Regions from separate parts of the Methylobacterium sp. 22177 genome, predicted to be linked through region 2. Evidence: riboswitches for the same ligand, from Rfam matches in the RefSeq annotation. Region 2 holds a riboswitch; the other holds the start of a gene.
The links. Region 2 has a riboswitch for thiamine pyrophosphate ahead of thiC (phosphomethylpyrimidine synthase ThiC). Riboswitches for the same ligand answer to the same signal wherever they lie in the genome.
Positions count from the first base shown of each region.

Region 1 (9,592 bases), on a different contig from region 2:
GCTGGAGAAGGTCCGCAAGGTCCTGAAGATCGCCAAGGAGCCGATCTCCCTCGAGACGCCGATCGGCGACGAGGAGGACAGCCATCTCGGCGACTTCATCGAGGACAAGAACGTCGTCCTGCCGATCGACGCGGCGATCCAGTCGAACCTGCGCGAGACCACGACGCGCGTGCTGGCCTCGCTCACGCCCCGCGAGGAGCGCGTGCTGCGCATGCGCTTCGGCATCGGCATGAACACCGACCACACCCTCGAGGAGGTCGGCCAGCAGTTCTCGGTGACCCGCGAGCGCATCCGCCAGATCGAGGCGAAGGCGCTGCGGAAGCTGAAGCACCCGTCGCGCAGCCGGAAGCTGAGGAGCTTCCTGGACAACTGAGCCTGCGCCGCGGATCGCGCGGCGCTTCCCCGTCGCCCGCGTTGCCCCGGTGCCGCGCGGCATCCAGTCTGGCGCCATGCTCGAACGCCGCCCGCCAACGCCCGGATCCCCGACGGCCTTCGCGGACGGCTCGGAGGCTGACGACGTGCCCTTCGGCGCGCTCCAGCCCTCCGTGGGCATCCGCGACTGGCTGCTCGGCGAGGGCGCGCGGATGCCCAACGCCGAGGAGATGCTGGCCGGGCTCGCCGAGCGCCTGATCGCGATCGGCGTGCCGGTGGACCGGGCCTCCACGGCCATCGACACCCTGCACTCGGAATATGCCGGCGTCGGCCGCATCTGGACCCGGGACGGCGGCACCACCGTGCGGCTGTTCCCGCACGGCGCCCGCTCGACGGACGCCTATCTTAACAGCCCGTTCCACACGGTCCACGAGACCGGCGAGTGGCTGATCCTCGACCTGTCGAAGACCCCGGACGACGCCTACGCGATCGTTCCGGACCTGAAAGCCGGCGGCTACACCCACTACGTGGTGGCGCCCCTGTTCTTCACGAACGGCACGCAGAACGGAATCACCTTCGCCACCCGCGCACCCGAAGGGTTCCGGGACGACGACATCGCGATCCTGCGCTTCGTCATGCCGGCGCTGGCGGCCGTGATGGAGATGCGCGTCCTCAACAAGCAGCTCGACCACGTGCTCCGGCTCTACGTCGGCGACGAGCCGCACCGGGCGATCCTGGCCGGGGACATCCGCCGCGGGCAGGTGACCCGGATCCGCTCGGCGATCCTGTTCGCAGACATGCGCGACTACACCCGCACCACCGCCGACATGACGCCCGAGGAGGCCGTGGGCCTGCTCAACGTGTTCTTCGACTGCCTCGTGCCGCCGATCGAGCGGGAGGGCGGCGAGGTCCTGAAGTATCTCGGCGACGGCCTGCTGGCGATCTTCCGGGAGTCCGGCGACGACCTCGGCGGCGCGGCCAAGGGCGCGCTCACCGCGGCGCAGCACGCCCTGGCGGCCCTCGACGAGGCGAACGCCCTGCACCAGTTCCCGGTGCCGGTGGCCGCGGGCATCGCGCTCCACCACGGCGAGGCCGCCTACGGCAATGTCGGGTCCGGCTCCCGCCTCGACTTCACGGTGATCGGGCGCGACGTGAATCTCGCGAGCCGCATCGCGCAGCTGAACCGCGCCCTCGGCGAGCCGCTGCTGATGTCGAAGCCGTTCGTGGACTTCCTCTGGGGCGACCCGATCCCGCTGGGCGAGCACCGGCTCAACGGCTTCGACGAGCCGATGGCGGTGTTCCGGCCGAAGTTCCTGCGCCCGCGCAGATCCAGCTGACCAGGTCTCCGATCGCGGTCCGGCCCGGTCCCGACGTCGCGCGGCGGCCGCCAACATCCGCTCGCGAGCCCGCAGCGTGCCTGTGCGCCGGCCGCCTCACCACGTCGGCACGAACGGCATCGCGTAGGGGGTGTGCCGGCATCCCCAGACCGGGTCGATCATCTTCGCCATCACGTCCCGTGCCAGGGCGCCGGCGCGTATGGCGACCTCCCTCGGGACGTGGGTCCGTTCGAGGATCTTCAGGCAGGCGTGTCCGCAGGCGCTGTACTGGCCGAGATGGTACGCGTTGAGGGCGAATTCATCGAGCAAGCCGTACTCGTAGACCCACGGATTCAGGGAGATCCCCTCGCTCGGAAGCGCGAGCGCAAGGCCCGCCTCCGCGTATCGATACCCGTCCGCGAACCGCTTCCTGAGCCTGCAGAACCGACTGGCCCCGTGGCGCGCTTCCGCCCGCGCCGGACGGACGGAGGTCGCGCGCTCGTAGAGCTGCAGCACCCTGTCCTCCGGCTCATCGAGGCGCTCCGCGTTCACCGCGGCCATCAGCAGGTTGAAATAGATCTCCTCGTCCCATCCGCCGAGATCGGCGCGCTTCAGGAAGCATGCGAGGGCCTTCCGGTACTCGCCGGCGGCATCGTAGGTGGTCCCGAGGTACATCGTGTACCGGGCGATCATGAAGGGGTCTGTCTCGACCGCCAGCGCCTTCTCGAGGACGGCGATATCCCGCGCGTCCGCAGTCGTGTCGCGGTGCCGGGCGCCGTCGTCGCCCCGGCGCATCGCGAGGGGGAGGATCGGAGTCTCCGACACGCCGGGGCAGCTGAGGAATTCGTGCAGGACGCCCCGGTAGCGCCAGTTCTCCCGGTTGCTGACGAGCTGGTTGCGCCAGTATCGCGTGTGCTCGTCGACGATCTCGAACCGATAGCCGGGCGCGCGCAGCTTCGGCATCGTGAAGTCCGCGGGGATGATCAGCTCATCGTCAGCGTCGATGATCAGGGTGTACTGCGCGCGCCGCCGCGCGAGTTTCAGGGCCTCGTTTCGATTGTAGGCGAAATCGACCCACGGTCGCTCGACCAGCGCTCCCGGAATGTCCGCGAGCGCCGCGCGGACGATGTCCTGGGTTCCGTCCGTCGACCCGGTATCGACGATGACCCAGTGATCGATGAGCGGTCGAACAGAATCGAGGCACCGACGGATAACGTGGGCCTCGTCCTTCACGATCATGGACAAACAGATCGTCGATCCGCGATTTTTCATCCTGACTCTGCCCCACCGCGCGCTCAGAACTCGCATCCGCGGCCGTCGATGCATCTAGCACCGCCGACATGCATTGACAAAGCGATCGAGATTGTAGGTAAAGCTTCGATTAAACGGGTCAATCGTCGAAATAAGTGCGTGCCGGATAAGGAATTATAGCGAACTACGGCTCATATATACATGATTCGAGATGATTCGATTTGGTGGAAGCGTGAGACCGGTGCCGGAAACTCCAACGGCTCAGGACGGAGTGCGCGGTCGACCGGCTCCCCTGATCGATCTCGGAAGGCAAGCCGGGCGGCCTTCCAGCCGTCCTGCCGCGGCCCGGAGATCTGCACGCATCGCGCGCGTTTCAGCCCCTGAGCGTCATCGTGCTGCCGGAGACGCCGAAATCGCGCAGGCGCCTCAGGAACGACATGCCCAACAGGCTGGTCGACAGGAGCCCGCGCGGGATCACGACCGCGTCGACGTCCCGCACCGTGATCGATCCGATCTGCACGATCGCGATCCGGATCGGCGCGACGCGGACCGTCCCGTTGGCGGTATTCCAGACGCGCGTGAAATCGGACGGTCCGACCTGGATCCCGATCCGCGCGGCGTCCTCCTCCGAGAACGCGCAGGCGCTCGCCCCCGTATCCACCATCATCGGCAGCGAACGGCCGTCCACGAGGGCGTTGACGAAGAAGTGGCCGTTGCGGCCGGCCTGGAGGGCTACGCCGGCGACGGCAGCGCCCGCGAGATCCGGCTCCGGCGCCGGCGCGATGGCGAGTGCTACCGGCACCGACCGCGCGCCTTCGCGCAGCTTCAAGAGTGCCGTGACACCGAGGAAGCCGAGCATGCAGATCAAGAGGATTGTGCGCACGCGAATTCGCCCGTGACGTGGAGTGGCGGCGATCCGCGGAGTTCCCGGATCCCGGCGATGAGATGCCAGACCCGTGAAGGGATGGTGCGCGATCGCGAGCGCGGCCGCGACCGGCGGACGGATTCCGCTCCGCTTGGTGTCCAGTCCGTCACCGCGATCGGCCGATTGTCGCGGGAGAGCCGTCCTGGACGCGGCGCGGGGTTGACCGGCACCGGCCGGGAGGCCACATCTGCATCTGTTCCAGGGAGATCCCCGGCAAGGGGCTGAGAAACCGCTGGCACGTCCGTCAGGACCTGCGGCGCGGAAATCCTTCGAACCTGATCCGGCTCATACCGGCGTAGGGATTGGACCGCGGCCGCCCGAAAGGCAGGCCACAGCTTCTCACAGAAGCAGACGGCCCGGTCCCCGCGACGGCAATTCGCGGAGATGCCCGTGCCCCTCGACCGCCCCGCCTCACCGATCGGCCGCCGCCGCAGCCCCGACGGCGGTGTCGCGCCCGAAACCCTTCCGGCGCGGACCGACGTCGCCGTGGTCGGCGCCGGGCTGATCGGGCTGTCGATCGCGTGGCGCCTCGCCCAGGCCGGCAGCGCCGTGACAGTGCTGGAGCGGGACACGATCGGGGCGGGCGCGAGCCTCGCGGCCACAGGCATGCTGGCCCCGGCGGCCGAGCACGAGCCGGGCTCCGACCCGCTGCTCCCGCTCGCCCTGGACTCGCTCCGGCTCTGGCCCGAGTTCCGCGACGCCCTGGAGGCGGAGTCCGGCCGCGCGATCGACTACCGGGCCGACGGCACCCTGGTGCTGGCGGTCGGCCGCGACGAGGTCGAACGGCTGCGCTTCCGCTACGACCTGCAGCGCCGCTCGGGGCTCGAGGCCACCTGGCTGCCGGGCAGCGAGGTGCGGCGCCTCGAGCCGGGCCTGCGCCCCTCCGTCACTGCCGGCATCCACTGCCCGCTCGACCATCAGGTCGACCCCCGTCTGGTGATGGACGCCCTCACCGAAGCCTGCCGCCGGGCCGGCGTGATCCTGGTGGAGCGGACCCCCGTCACCGCCCTGGACTGGTCGGGCGGCCGCGTGACCGGGATCCGCGCCGGCGACCGCGTCGTCGCGGCGGAGACCGTCATCCTCGCCTCCGGCGCCTGGAGCGGGGAGGGCGGCCTGCTGCCCGACGCGCTCGCCCTGCCGGTCCGCCCGCTGAAGGGCCAGTCCCTGGCCCTGCGCACGACCGCCCGCACCGGTACCCTGGCGCGGATGGTCTGGACCGAGCAGGTCCACATGGCGCCGAAGAGCGACGGCCAACTCATCGTGGGCGCGACGGTCGAGGATTGCGGCTTCCGGCCCGGCGTCACCGCGGGCGGCCTCTACGCCCTGCTCGAGGGTGCCCGCCGGGTGCTGCCCGGCATCGAGGAGATGGAGGTGGAGGCGGTGTGGAGCGGCTACCGTCCGACCTCCGACGACGACGCGCCGATCCTGGACGCGATCGCCCCGGGCCTCGTCGCCGCCACCGGGCATCACCGCAACGGCTACCTGCTCGCCCCGGTCACCGCCGACGCGGTCGCCGCGCTGGTGCTGCGCGGCGCGCTGCCGGCGGTGGCGCGTCCCTTCACCCGCGCGCGCTTCGGCCAGCCGGAAGCGCTGAGGGCCTCGGCATGAAACTGCTCGTCAACGGTGAGCCGCGCGAGTGCGCGGTCGAGACGGTGGACGCCCTGTTCCGCCTCGAGGCGGAGGAGAGCGGCATCGAGAGCCCGCAGGGCGTCGCCATCGCGCTGAACGGCCGGGTTCTGCGCCGCCGGGACTGGGTCGAGACCCCGGTCTCGGAGGGCGACCGCGTCGAGATCGTCCGCGCCATGCAGGGAGGTTGAGCATGGACCAGAGTCACACGCCACCGCGCCCCGAGGGCGGGGACGACAGCCTGACCATCGCCGGGGTGACGCTGTCGTCCCGGCTGTTCATCGGCACCGCCGGCTACCCGACGCAGGCGATCATGCGCGACGCCGTCGCGGCGAGCGGCGCCGACGTGGTCACGGCCTCGATCCGACGGGTCTCGCTCCAGGGCCACGGCTCGGACACGGTCAAGATCCTGAAGGGCAAGCGCTTCCTGCCGAACACGGCCGGCTGCGAGACCGCCCGGGACGCGATCATGACCGCCGAACTCGCCCGCGAGGCGCTCGACACCAACTGGATCAAGGTCGAGGTGATCGGCGACCGCGAGACGCTCTACCCGGACGTGATGGAGCTGATCGAGGCCTGCCGCCATCTCGTGGACGACGGCTTCGTGGTGCTGCCCTACTGCAACGACGACCCGATCGTGTGCCAGCGCCTGGAGGATGTCGGCTGCGCCGCCGTGATGCCCATGGGCTCGCTGATCGGCTCCGGGATGGGTGTCGCCAACCCGGCCAACCTCGAGCTGATCTGCCGCCGGGCGACGGTGCCGGTGGTGGTCGATGCCGGCATCGGCACCGCCTCGGACGCGGTGATCGCCATGGAGCTCGGCGCCTCCGCCTGCCTGATCAACACCGCCGTCGCCAAAGCCGACGATCCGGTGCGGATGGCCCGCGCCATGGGCCGGGCCGTGGAGGCCGGGCGCGACGCGCACCGCGCCGGGCGGATCCCCCGCCGCGGCCGGGCGGAGCCGTCGAGCCCGCAGCTGGGCCTCGTCGGCTCGTGAGGGCGCTGCCGTCGCCGCTGCTCACGGTGACGGATCGGCACGGGCATCCGCGGCCCCTCGCCGAGACCGTGCAGGCGGTCCTCGACGGCGGCGGGCGCTGGATCTGGTTCCGCGACAAGGACCTGGAGCCGGAAGCGCGTCGGCGCCTCGGCGCGGGCGTCGCCGCGCGCGTGCGGGCCCTGGGGGGCTTCCTGACGGTCGGCGGCGACGTCGCGCTGGCGCGGGCGCTGGAGGCCGACGGCGCGCATCTCGGCGGCGGCGCGGGGCCGGAGGCGATCGCCGCGGCGCGGTCGGCGCTCGGTCCGAGCGCGCTGATCGGCGTCTCGGTCCACGCGCCGCGCGAGGCCGCGGCCGCCGCGCAGGCCGGGGCCGATTACGTCACCCTCAGCCCGATCTACGCGACCGCGAGCAAACCCGGCTACGGGCCGGCGCTGGGTCTCGAGGGACTCACGGATAGCCTCGGCGCCGGCCTGCCCGTGGTGGCGCTCGGCGGTCTCGGTCCCGGGGCGGTCGGGCCCTGTCGCGCGGCCGGGGCGGCGGGTTTCGCTATCATGGGCGGCCTGATGCGAGCCGCGGATCCCATCGAAGCGACCCGGGCGCTCTTGAAGGCGTGGGGCGCCACGTAGATCTCCGCCGCCCCGTGAAAGTCAGCCGCCGGCTCTGCGAGCACAGCGAAGCCATCCGGGGACGCGCGACGTCCGGGGATGCCGCGCGGCCCTCGATCGCCCGCGCCGCGCTAGGACGGCCGATGCCGGGGCAGCACTAGGAGCTGGTAGGCCCGTAGGGCGGCCGCGGGATCGCCCGGTGCGCTGCGCGGAGCGCCGCCGACCAGCGCTCGCGCAGATCGTGGAAATAGCCCTCGCCGGCCTCGATCCGGTGATTCACCTCGAGTGTCAGCGCGTTCCGGCGGGCGACCGCGATGTCGATCGGCAGGCCAACACCGAGGTTCGACCGCATGGTCGAGTCCATCGAGACGAGGCTCACCTTGAGGGCGTCGTAGAGGTCGGTCGTGTACTTCACCGCCCGGTCGAGGATCGGCTTGCCGTACTTGTGCTCGCCGATCTGGAGGAACGGCGCGTCGGTGCTGCACTCGATGAAGTTGCCCGCCGAGTAGATCAGGTACAGCCGCATCTCGCCGTCCCCGATCTGGCCGCCGAACAGCAGCGAGATCGAGAAGCGGATGTTGGCCGCCTCGAATCCGTCCTTCTCGATGGCGCGCACCCGCCGGATGGCGCGGCCGATCAGCTGCGCCGCCTGGAACATGGTCGGCGCCTCGACGAGTTTCTGCAGCGGCTCGCCCTCCTCCTCGCCGGGGACACCCTCCTGGAGCAGGCTGAGGACCGACTGGGTGATCGAGAGGTTGCCCGCGGAGGCGAGCATCATCACCCGCTCGCCGGGAACGTTGAAATGGTGGAGCTTGCGGTAGGTCGAGATATCGTCGAGCCCCGCATTGGTGCGGGTATCGGCGACCATGACCAACCCTTCCTCCACCAGGACACCGACGCAGTAGGTCATCGTCTTCGGGCTCTCGTGCGGTCGGCGGACCGGTCTCGGAACGATCAGGATTGAGCGGCGGCCCTGCCTTGCTCGACCCGCAGCTTCACGTCCAGTGTCTCGGTGCCACCGCCGGTGCGGCTGCCGCGAATCGGCGCGGCCCCGAGGTAGTCCAGGCCGGTGGCGACGCGGATGTAATTGTCCGCCGGGCTCACGTCGTAGCACGGGTCGAACGCCACCCAACCGAGATCCGGCACCAGGGCCTCGACCCAACCGTGGGGCGCCTCGACATCCGCCTGCCCGTCGTCCCGGGCCCGGTAGCCGGCGACGTAGCGGGCCGGGACGCCGATGTGACGCGCGGCGGCGATGAAGACGTGCGCGAGGTCCTGGCAGACGCCGCTTCCGGCCGCGAACGCCTTGGCGGCCGGCACCGCGTTGCTCGCAGGTCCGGCCTCGTAGGCCACCGCGCCGTGGACTGCCCCCATCAGCCGGTGGAGCAAGCCGAGGACGGCGCCGTCGCCCTCGGCGGCCACGCGCTCCGCGAAGGCGTGCAGCTCCGGGCTGGCGGCACACAGGTCCGTGTCGCGGAGGTAGAACTCGTCCGGCAGGCGCTCCACCGTTCCGCGGACGACGCCGTGCGTGTCGTCGGTATCGACCTCGCCGGTGACCCGGATGGTCAGAGCGTCGGCCGGCTCGTCCGGGGTGAACCAGTGGACGACGTTGCCGAACCCGTCCTCGCGGGCAGTCAGCCGCCCGTCGACAGTGGTATCGATTCGCCACCCGCGGACGTACTGCCCGTCATGATCCCGCGGCGTCAGCCGTAGGACCTGCACGAGCCCGCGGGCCGGCTGCTCGTAGGTGTAGATGGTCTCGTGAACCACGCGGATGCGCATGCGCCGTCCCGTCCGTCTCGTTCAGCCGACCAGATACTGCTTGGCGATCGCCTCGCCCACCCTGTTGTTCTCGGCGATGAACGCCTCGACGAACTCGTGCAGCCCCGTGGCGAAGACCCGGTCGATGTCCTCGCCCTCCAGCTTCGCCAGCATGTTGCCCGCGAGGCGCTGGCTCGGTCCCCGGCGGCCGTAGGCGTCGGCGATCAGGTCGAGATACTCGACGATCACGCCGTAGCAGTTCGCGAAGGAGCGCGGCATCTGCTTGTTGAGCATCAGGAGGTCGGCCACCAGCAGCGGCTTGATGCTCTCCCGGTAGACCCAGTGGTAGGCGTTGAACGCCGACACTTCGCGCAGGATCGTGGTCCACTGGAAGTAGTCGAGGCTGCCGCCCACCGTCTCGTCGTGCGGCAGCAGGATCTGGTACTTGACGTCGAGGATCCGGGCAGTGTTGTCGGCCCGCTCGATCGCCGTGCCGAGCCGCGTGAACCAGAAGGCGTCGTTGCGCAGCATCGTCCGGAAGGCCGAGCCGTCGAAGGTGAGCGAGACCGTCTTCACCCAGTCGAGGAAGCGGCCGAACTCGTCGCGGTTGAGGTCCTTGCCGGAATAGTTGCGCAGCTCCAGCCACGCGCCGTTGATCGCGTCCCACATCTCGGTGGTCAGCGCGGTGCGCACCGAGCGGGCATTCTCGCGGGCCGCCTCGATGCAGGAGCGGATCGAG
Region 1 is NZ_JBQEPK010000005.1:150,923-160,514, reverse strand. It holds gene rpoD (RNA polymerase sigma factor RpoD) at 1-373, shown strand, start outside; gene ACTJK8_RS08090 (adenylate/guanylate cyclase domain-containing protein) at 450-1,709, shown strand; gene ACTJK8_RS08085 (glycosyltransferase) at 1,806-2,996, opposite strand; gene ACTJK8_RS08080 (TIGR02281 family clan AA aspartic protease) at 3,313-3,822, opposite strand; TPP riboswitch at 4,056-4,184, shown strand; gene thiO (glycine oxidase ThiO) at 4,249-5,472, shown strand; gene thiS (sulfur carrier protein ThiS) at 5,469-5,681, shown strand; gene ACTJK8_RS08065 (thiazole synthase) at 5,684-6,487, shown strand; gene ACTJK8_RS08060 (thiamine phosphate synthase) at 6,484-7,113, shown strand; gene ACTJK8_RS08055 (peptidase) at 7,250-8,002, opposite strand; gene ACTJK8_RS08050 (transglutaminase family protein) at 8,047-8,874, opposite strand; gene ACTJK8_RS08045 (alpha-E domain-containing protein) at 8,896-9,592, opposite strand, start outside.
Region 1: linked by a shared signal. The riboswitch ahead of thiO (glycine oxidase ThiO) and the one ahead of thiC (phosphomethylpyrimidine synthase ThiC) in region 2 are both predicted to bind thiamine pyrophosphate.

Region 2 (9,592 bases):
CTGGAGAGCTGGCTCCAGACCCACGGCGTCTGAGACGGGCCGCGGCACGGCTTTCGCGACAGATCGTGATCGACCGCGCGCTCAAGGTGCCGCGCTTTGTCCACGATCGTCCCGGATCAGCCGGCCGACAGACACCCGGAGAAGCCCGTCGATGTGCCGCTGGATCGCCTATGCGGGACGCACCATCCCGCTGGAGCACTACGTCACCGAGCCGTCCCACAGCCTCGTCTCGCAGAGCATCGCGGCGCTCGAATCGACCGCGGCGACCAACGGCGACGGGTTCGGCCTCGGCTGGTACGGCGATCACCCGGAGCCGGGCCGGTACCGCGAGGTCCAGCCCGCCTGGTCGGACGACAACCTCCGCTACCTGTGCCGGCACCTGCGTTCGCACCTGTTCTTCGCGCACGTGCGCGCCGCGACCGGGACGCCGATCACCCGGCCGAACTGTCATCCCTTCGCTTGCGGCCCGTGGCTGTTCATGCACAACGGCTATATCGGCGACTGGAGCCGCCTGCGGCGGCCGGTCGAGGCGCTGATCCCCGACGAGCTCTACCCGTCGCGCGCCGGCACCACCGATTCCGAGGCGATCTTCCTGGGATTGCTGGGCTGCGGCCTGATGGGCCCGGGGTCGCGCCGCGATCCGGTCGACGCGACGGCGCGCGCGCTCGCGCGGCTCACGGACCTCGCCGGAGCGCATCCGTTCCGGTTCACGGCGGCGCTGGCGGACGGCCGCGATCTCTACGCGTTCCGGTACGCCGCGAACGACAAGGCGAACTCGCTCTATTACCGCGCCTCGGAGGACGGTGTGGTGGTCGCCTCGGAGCCGCTCGACCGGGACCACGGCGCCTGGACGACGGTCGCCGAGAACAGCGTCCTCGTCGCGCGGCGGGACGCGCCGGTGGAGATCCTGTCGCTGGCGCAGTTCGGCCTGGCCGCGCCGCCGGTCGAAGACTCGGTCCGCCGGCTGCGCGCCTGAGCGACGGCCCTCAGGCGACGCGGGAGAGGCTGCCGCTCTGCGAACCCTCCGCGCTGCGGGCGGAATCGTAGGCACGATTGCGCAGGGCGGTCTCGCTCGGGAGCTGGTCGATCACGTTGCCGGACGACGGATCGACCACCTGGAACACGATCGAGCTCGTGTCCGGGTCCTGGATGTAGCGCGCCTTGCCGCCGTTCGTGCCGATGTCGAGCTTCACCGCGGGCTCGAGCGGCTTGGCGGGGGTCTTGGGCTCGGGCGCCTGCTGGGTCACGGCGGCGGCGGCCGTCGCTCCGAGCGCGTCGAGGCCCTGCGGCCCCGGCGTCGTGGATGTCAGCGTTCGGATCTCCATCGCCGGTCTCCTGCGATCCTGTGATCGAAGGATTGAGGCGCGGTCCTGCCTAATCGTTCCTTAATGGCTCCTGCCGGTCCACCGGATGCTGGCGCGCGATCGGAGACGCGATGAACATCGCGTTACCGCCGCGACACAAATCCGCGCTGCTTTTTCACTGACGCCGACTCGGCCGCTGTCCCGCTCGTCTTCCGGGGACGGGGCCGCGATCCGCACAGCGCTACGTGCAGCACGCCCTGTCCAGGATGCCGGCGATGCTCATCCTGGCGGGGACGGCGGCGCTCGGCGCGCCGGGCGATCCGGGAACGCCCGCGCAGTTCATCCGCGCGCACCGCTGCGCGGTCGCGGCGCGGCTCCACGCGATCCACGGACGCGGGCCGATCGAGGTCTCCCGCGACCGCTTCATCGTCGTCGCGCCGCGCGGGCAGTCGCAGCGCTCGGTCCAGTGCATTGTCCAGGATCGGGATACGCGGATGCTTTGCGAGGCCGCGTCGACCGCCTCCGGGCCGCCCGAGGGGAGCCGCCTGAGGCTGGATGCACCCGCCCGGGCGACATGCTCGGTATCGAGGTCCCGTACGGCGGCACGCCCGGGTCCTGAGCGGACCGGGCGTGCCGTCACCTCACTCGGCGGCGTCGACGTAGAGCTTGCCGCCCTCGGCCAGGAACTCCTGCGACTTCGCCCGCATGCCGGCTTCGGCCTCGGCCTTCGACATCGCGGGCGCCGCGCCCACGACATCGCCGGCCTCCTCCATCGCCAGCACCTCGGCGCGCAGGTCCTGCGTGATCTTCATCGAGCAGAATTTCGGCCCGCACATCGAGCAGAAATGCGCGACCTTGTGGGCATCCTTCGGCAGGGTCTCGTCGTGGAAGCGCCGCGCCGTATCCGGGTCGAGGCCCAGGTTGAACTGGTCCTCCCAGCGGAAGTCGAACCGGGCGCGGCTGAGCGCGTCGTCCCGGAGCTGCGCGGCGGGATGCCCCTTGGCGAGGTCGGCGGCGTGGGCGGCGATCTTGTAGGTGATGACGCCGGTCTTCACGTCGTCCCGGTCGGGCAGGCCGAGATGCTCCTTCGGCGTGACGTAGCAGAGCATCGCGGTGCCGAACCAGCCGATCATCGCGGCGCCGATGCCCGAGGTGATGTGGTCGTAGCCGGGCGCGATGTCGGTGGTCAGCGGGCCGAGGGTGTAGAACGGCGCCTCGCCGCACTCCTTCAGCTGCTTCTCCATGTTGACCTTGATCTTGTGCATCGGCACGTGGCCGGGGCCCTCGATCATCACCTGACAGCCCTTGTCCCAGGCGACCTTGGTCAGCTCGCCCAGCGTCTCGAGCTCGCCGAACTGGGCGGCGTCGTTGGCGTCGGCGATCGAGCCCGGGCGCAGGCCGTCACCCAGCGAGAACGAGACGTCGTAGGCCCGCATGATGTCGCAGATCTCGTCGAACCGCTCGTAGAGGAACGATTCCCGGTGCCCGGCGAGGCACCATCGGGCCATGATCGAGCCGCCGCGCGAGACGATGCCGGTGACGCGCCGGGCGGTCAGCGGCACGTGGGCGAGCCGCACGCCGGCATGGATGGTAAAGTAGTCGATGCCCTGCTCGGCCTGCTCGATCAGCGTGTCCTTGAAGACCTCCCAGTCGAGCTTCAGCGGGTCGCCGCCGACCTTCTCCAGCGCCTGGTAGATCGGCACCGTGCCGATCGGAACCGGGCTGTTGCGGATGATCCACGAGCGGATGTTGTGGATGTTGCGGCCGGTGGACAGGTCCATGACCGTGTCGGCGCCCCAGCGGATCGACCAGACGAGCTTCTCGACCTCGTCGGCCGCCGAGGAGGTCACGGCCGAGTTGCCGATATTGGCGTTGATCTTGACCAGGAAGTTCCGGCCGATCGCCATCGGCTCCAGCTCGGTGTGGTTGATGTTGGCCGGGATGATCGCCCGGCCGCGGGCGATCTCGTCGCGCACGAATTCCGGGGTGATGAAGGGCGGGACCGAGGCCCCGAAGCTCTGGCCGTCGGCGAGCGCGGCCTCGGCGCCCGCGAGCATCGCCTCGCGGCAGACGTTCTCGCGATGGGCGACGTAGATCATCTCCTCGGTGATGATCCCCGCGCGGGCGAACTCGTACTGGGTCACCATCTGGCCCGGGGCCGCCTTGCGGACGGTCCGCTCGGCCGGGCAGGGGGCCACGAGCTTGTCGCCCGCGAAACCGTTATCCTCGGGCTTCACCGCGCGCGGGGCGACGGACGCGTAGCCGCGCGCCGCGATCCAGGGCTCGCGCACGCCGGGGAGGCCGGCATTGAGGTCGATGCGGGCATCGGTCTCCGTGTAGGGGCCCGACGGGTCGTAGACCCGCACCGGTTCCTCCTTCGGATCGGAGAGGACGATCTCGCGGTAGGGTACGCGGATGTCCGGCCGCCCGGCCGGGCTCGCGTAGGCCTTGCGCGATCCGGTCACCGGACCCGTGGTCACGGTCTCGGGGCTGCCTTTCACGTCCTTCGGGAGAACGGGTGCGTTCATCGTGGGCCTCTCCTCGTGCTGGAGCGGTCCGGTCCACGCGATGGCCGAGATGAGATGAGGTCGCGCGAGAGGCGACCGCAGGTTCCCGTCCCTCCGCCGGTATGAGCCGGATCAGGTTCAAGGGTCAGGGCAGCGTGCCCAATCTCAGCCCTCTGCAGGGCCCCCCTCGGAACGGTTCCAGACTCGGGCTCGCGGACGGCTTTGTCAATGCTGACCCGTCGCCCTAGAAAACACATCCCGGAAACCGTTCGTCCGAACGCCCTCGCTCTCCCAGACCGCATGCGCCTCCTCGCCGGCCTCCTGCTCGCCGCGCTCCTGCTCTGCGGCCTGGCCTGCGCCGCGCTCGCGCTCGGGCAGCGGCGGTTCCTCTACCCGGGCGCCTTCGGTCCGCAGAACCCGTGGACGATCCCGCCCGGCCTCGCGACGATCACGGTCGCGACCCCCGACGGCGAGAGCCTGCACGGTCTGTGGCGGCCGCCGCGGCCGGGCTGCGGCGTCGTCGTCAGCTTCCACGGCAACGGGTCGCGCCCCGAGCCGCACGCGGCGCGATTCGCCGCGGGGCCCTGGCGGGCGGGCGGCTGGGGTGTGCTCTCCGTGGCCTATCGCGGCTATCCCGGCTCGACCGGGAGTCCGAGCGAGGACGGGCTGATCCGCGACGGGCTGGCGGCCGTCGAGGCCGCGCGGGCGCGGGCGCCCGGCGCGCCGATCCTGCTCCACGGCCATTCCCTCGGGGCTGCCGTGGCCGTGGCCGTCGCCGAGCGGGTGCCGGCGATCGGGCTGTACCTGGAGGCGCCCTTCGACTCGATGACCCACACCGTGCGGCTGCATGTCCCGCTAGCCCCGATCTGGCTCCTGCGCGACACGTACCGCTCGGACCTGCGCATCCGCGGTGGGACGGCGCCCGTGCTGATCGTGCAGGGCCGCGACGACACGGTCGTGCCGGCCAAGCTGGCGCGGAACCTCGCCGAGGCGGCCGGCCCCCGGGCCCGGATCGACGTGATCCCGGGGGACCACGTCTCCATCCTCGGGATCCGGGATCGCGAGGCCGAGGCGCTGTTCGGGTCGCGCGTCGGTCCGGCCTGCCCGCAGCCGGCGGACCAGCAGGGGTAGGAGAGGGAGGCTCGCGTGGTCGGACGGCGCTCGCAGCGCTGGAGCGCCGAGGATCCGGACGCGCCGGGCGTTCCGGGCCCGCCGGACCCGGTCTGTCCCCTCTGCGAGCGCCCGATCCCGCGCCGCGCCCGCTCCAGCCTCCATCACCTCACGCCGAAGCTCAAGGGCGGGACCCATCGCGGAACGGTCCGGCTGCACCAGATCTGCCACTCGGCGATCCACGCCCGCTACAGCGAGGCGGAGATCGCCAAGCGCCTCGCGGACGTCGAGGCGCTGCGCGCCGATCCGGAGATCGCGCGCTTCCTCGTCTGGGTCCGCGGCAAGCCCGACGATTTCCACGCGGCGACGCGCATGACCCGTGCGCGGCGGTCGGCGCGGCGCAGCAACTGACCGGCCGGCGTTTACCGCGCGTTCGTCACATCCGCAGGTGGCCGCCGCCCCGTTCCTTGCCGTCAACCCGAACCGGTCCAGGATCGCCCCGATCGCGAGGGGTGGGTCGATGGCCGGGGTCGGTGATACGGGAGATCGGCTCGCCTGGGTCGATATCGCCAAGGGGATCTGCATCCTCCTGGTCGTCATGATGCATTCGGTCATCGGTACCGGCGAGGCCATGGGCGGCGAGGGCTTCCTCCACCCGGTCGTCGCCTTCGCGAAGCCGTTCCGGATCCCGGACTTCTTCCTGCTCTCCGGCCTGTTCGTCGGACGGGTGATCGACCGCGACTGGCGGCTGTTCTCCGACCGCCGGGTCGTCCACTTCGCCTATTTCTACCTGCTCTGGCTGGTGATCCAGTCGGTTGCCAGATACGGCAAGATCGTCGGGGATGCCGGGCCCGCGGCCTTCGCGGCGCACCTCGCCCACGCGCTGATCGAGCCCTATTCCAGCCTCTGGTTCATCTACCTGCTGGCGGTGTTCTCGGTGGTCACCAAGGCCCTGCGTCGCGTGCCCGGCGGCGTGCTCCTCGCCGGCGCCGCCCTGCTGCAGATCGCCGACATCCGCAGCGAGTCGACCCTGATCGAGGAATTCTGCGCCCGTTACGTCTTCTTCGTCGCGGGTTACCTGTTCGCCGGCCGGATCTTCGCGCTCGCCGACGCGGCGCGCCGCCGCGTCCCGCTCGCCCTGTGCGGACTCGCCGCCTGGGCATTCCTCGAGGGCTGGCTCGCGCTGACCCCGTCGGGCCTGCCGGACCATCCGACCCTCGCCAGCCTGCCGCTGGTGAGCCTCGCCCTCGGCGCCGCCGGTGCCCTCGCGATCGTGGTCGCGGCCTCCCTGATCGGCCGCGCCGGCGGCCCGGTCGCGGAGGCTGTCCGGACCTGCGGCCAGCGCTCGATCGTGATCTACCTCGCCTTCTCGCTGCCCATGGCCGCGACCCGGGAGGTCCTCGTGCGCACCGGCGCGATCGCCGATATCGGCCTCGCGAGCCTCGCGGTCATGACGATGGCGGTCGTTCTGCCGCTGGCGCTGGAGCGGCTGGTCCGCGGGACGGCGCTCGACCTGCTGTTCGTGCGGCCGCGCCGGTTCCGGCTGGTGGCGTCCGGGCGCCGCCCGCGCCCGGCCCTGCAGGCGACCTGAGAGGGGCTCAGCCGTCGAAGGCGATGCCGATCCGCCGGCTGCGTCGCCACGCCACGGTGGCCGGGCGCGGTTCGGCGCCGGCGCTGACCCGAAGCGGGAAGCGGTCCGGCACGGCCTGATCGTCCTCGACCTCGATCTGCGCGCCCACGTCCGTGGCGTCCCAGACCAGGCAGCTCACCTCGCCGCCGTCGAGCAGTACCGCGCCGAAGGTGAAAGCGTTCTTCCGGAAAGCGCCGCGGCGATTCTCCGTCATCAGCTCCTCCGTCCGGTCCCGCGGCTCCGCGGAGAGAGCTCCGCGGAGCCGGACGATGCCGGATGGCGGTTAACAGGGCAAATACGTTCCCGCGTCTGCCCTGCTCGACCGAGATCAATACTCGTCCGGATCACCCCGGTAGCGGCGCGGGCCCGGACCGTAATCGTCGTCGTAGGGGCGGCGCACCGGCGGGCGGTCGTAGTCGCGGCGGTCGCGGTAGGCGTCGCGTCGGTCATCGTACCCGTCGTTGCGGTAGCCGCCGCCGTAGCCCCCGCCGCCGTAGCCCCCGCCGCCGTAGCCTCCGCCGCCGCCGTAGCCACTACCGCCGCCGCCGTAGCCGCCACCGCCGCCCGCGTTGATGCGCGGGGCGTACCAGCAGCTCTTCGCCTGGCCCGGTGCCGGATCGCCGAAGGTCTGGGTGTTGCAGGGCACGACGCCGCCCTGCGGGAAGGGCCGGCCGTTCGTCCGGCCGGGCACGCCGTAATAGACATTGGTGGGGTAGGGCATCCGGCAGACGCCGCCCTCCTGCGCACAACCGACCAGGTTCACCGTGTCGAGCTGATAGGCCTGGGCCGGGGCGGGCGCGAGCGCGCCGCCTCCCAGGGTGATGGCCCCGAAGGCCAGAGCGATCCGAATCTGCACGTCCCCGATTCCCCCCGTGGTTCGCGGTCCGCGTGCCGAATAATCCGGTCGGCGGCTTCCGGCCAGCGGCCGCGCTCGCTATGGCGTCGCACGAGGACGCGCGCGGGCCGGTCCGCGGCCGGCGCGTCGGTGATCGGGCGGAACGCCCCGTCTCGGACGGGAGAGGGCGCCCCGGGAGGCCTTGATGAGGGATGCGTCCGCGCAGGAGCTTCTGCTGCTCAGCGCGTTGCAGGAATGCCGGATCCAGCTCGACGCGGCGCGCAGGGACGAGGCGGCCCGCGCCGCCGTCCGGGACGAGCTCCAGGCCGCGCTCAGCCGCGAGGCCGCTCTCGCGGCGGCGATCGTGGAGGAGCGCGAGCGGACGGAGGCCGTCCGCCTCGTGCTTCAGGCGCTGCTGATGAGCGTCCGACGGTTCGGCCTGCGCCGGCGCCTGTTCCGGGCGCGCATCGCGCGGCTCGGCCGCGAGACGCCGGATGCCGGTCCGCAGGCTGCCCGCCACCCCGTGTTGCTCGCCGAGGCCCGCCGGGTGCTCGGCAAGCCGGCCGCCGAGCCCTCGGCCGAGCCGTGACGCCGGTCGCCGCCTGACCGCCGCGCGGGGCGGCTCCTCACGGGACGGCGCCCGCGTCGGCGGGCGCCGCGGACGCGACGATCAGGACTACGAGAACGCCGAGTGGCAGGACGATGCTGCCGAAGGCGAGATGCGCGATCCCGTAGGCTCCGCAGAGCGCGCCCGCGGCGAAGGCCGCGATCGCCGGGAGCACGCGCAGGAACCGCTTCCGGGTCTGCTCGCGCTGTTCGCCGCTGCCCAAGGCGAGGTCCGTCGCGTCGATGACGGCCTGGCTGACGCTGACGGTCATGACCGTCGTGGGCGCGAGATGGCCGAGTGACAGGCGTCCGACGGCGTTCTGCAGGCCCATGGCCGCGACCGCGAGCATGCCGACGGTGATGGAGGCGGCGCCGTCCGCCGCGCCGAGGGGTGACCAAACGGTGCCGCACAGACCGAACCCCGCGAGCAGGGCCACCTCGACGGCGAGGAGCCAGGGCAGGGGATCGACTCCCCGCCGCTCCAGCACCAGGGCCAGAACCCGGGCTCCCGCCACCGCCCCGACGAAGACGGGCAGCGCCAGGAGCTTGGCCACCACGCCGCTCGAGCTCGCGACGAGCTCGGCGCCGATCAGGACGAAGTTACCGGTGACGTGGGCGGTGAACAGGCCGGTCAGGGCGATGAAGGCGGCCGCGTCGACGAAGCCTGCGACGAACGCCAGGGCGGCGCCCGCCGAGGGGCCGCTCCCCGGATTCTGCGACCGCGCGGGACGGGTCATCGTCTCAGTCGGCGAAGGGTGCCGCCATCGTGCCGACCGGCATCCGCGGGTTGGCGAAGTAGTCCGGCCAGCGGTCGCAGAGGTACAGGATCACGACCAGCACGGTGGCGGTCGCCAGCAGGGAGGCGAGCACCTCCGTGACCTGTACGGCCCACCGTCCGAGTGTCGAAATCGCCACGAGGCCGCCGACGAAGAGTGTGGTCACGATCACGGGTGCGGACATCGAACGAGGCTCCGCGGCGCGGCCCGGGGACGGGTCCATCTCGAACCCTAACGCCGCGCGAGCCCGCGGCGTTACCGATATCGGTTATCGTGAACCATGATAGGCAACCTGAACATCGAGCTGCTGCGCTCGTTCCTGGCGGTCGTCGAGAGCAGCAGCTTCACGGCCGCGGCCCAGGCGCTCGGCCTCCGGCAATCCACCGTGAGCGGGCACATCGCGCGGCTGGAGCAGGCTCTCGGTCGGCCGCTCCTGACGCGGGACACGCACCGGGTCGCTCCGACGCCGGACGGCCAGGCCATGATCGGCTTCGCCCGCGAGGTGGTGGACGCGCAGGACCGGCTGCGCGCCTTCTTCTCGCCGGGCGGCCTGCGCGGCCGCATCCGTCTCGGCGTCTCCGAGGACTACACCCTGTCGACCCTGGCGCAGGTGCTGGCCCGCTTCGCCGGTCGGCACGACGCGGTCGATCTCCAGATCACGGTCGGGCTGAGCCGCACCCTCTACCAGGGCTACGACGCGGGCGAGCTCGACGTGATCTTCTGCAAGCGCCGGCGCGGCGATCCGCGCGGAACCTTGGCCTGGACCGAGGACCTGATCTGGGCGGGCCGGCCCGGCTTCGTCCCGGATCCGGCCAAGCCCTTGC
Region 2 is NZ_JBQEPK010000074.1:2,792-12,383, reverse strand. It holds gene ACTJK8_RS30770 (N-acetylglutaminylglutamine amidotransferase) at 1-33, shown strand, start outside; gene ACTJK8_RS30765 (class II glutamine amidotransferase) at 152-976, shown strand; gene ACTJK8_RS30760 (flagellar protein FlaG) at 987-1,325, opposite strand; gene thiC (phosphomethylpyrimidine synthase ThiC) at 1,946-3,832, opposite strand; TPP riboswitch at 3,904-4,009, opposite strand; gene ACTJK8_RS30750 (alpha/beta hydrolase) at 4,112-4,942, shown strand; gene ACTJK8_RS30745 (restriction endonuclease) at 4,958-5,332, shown strand; gene ACTJK8_RS30740 (acyltransferase family protein) at 5,442-6,512, shown strand; gene ACTJK8_RS30735 (hypothetical protein) at 6,520-6,765, opposite strand; gene ACTJK8_RS30730 (hypothetical protein) at 6,880-7,407, opposite strand; gene ACTJK8_RS30725 (hypothetical protein) at 7,592-7,975, shown strand; gene ACTJK8_RS30720 (YoaK family protein) at 8,013-8,729, opposite strand; gene ACTJK8_RS30715 (hypothetical protein) at 8,734-8,952, opposite strand; gene ACTJK8_RS30710 (LysR family transcriptional regulator) at 9,049-9,592, shown strand, end outside.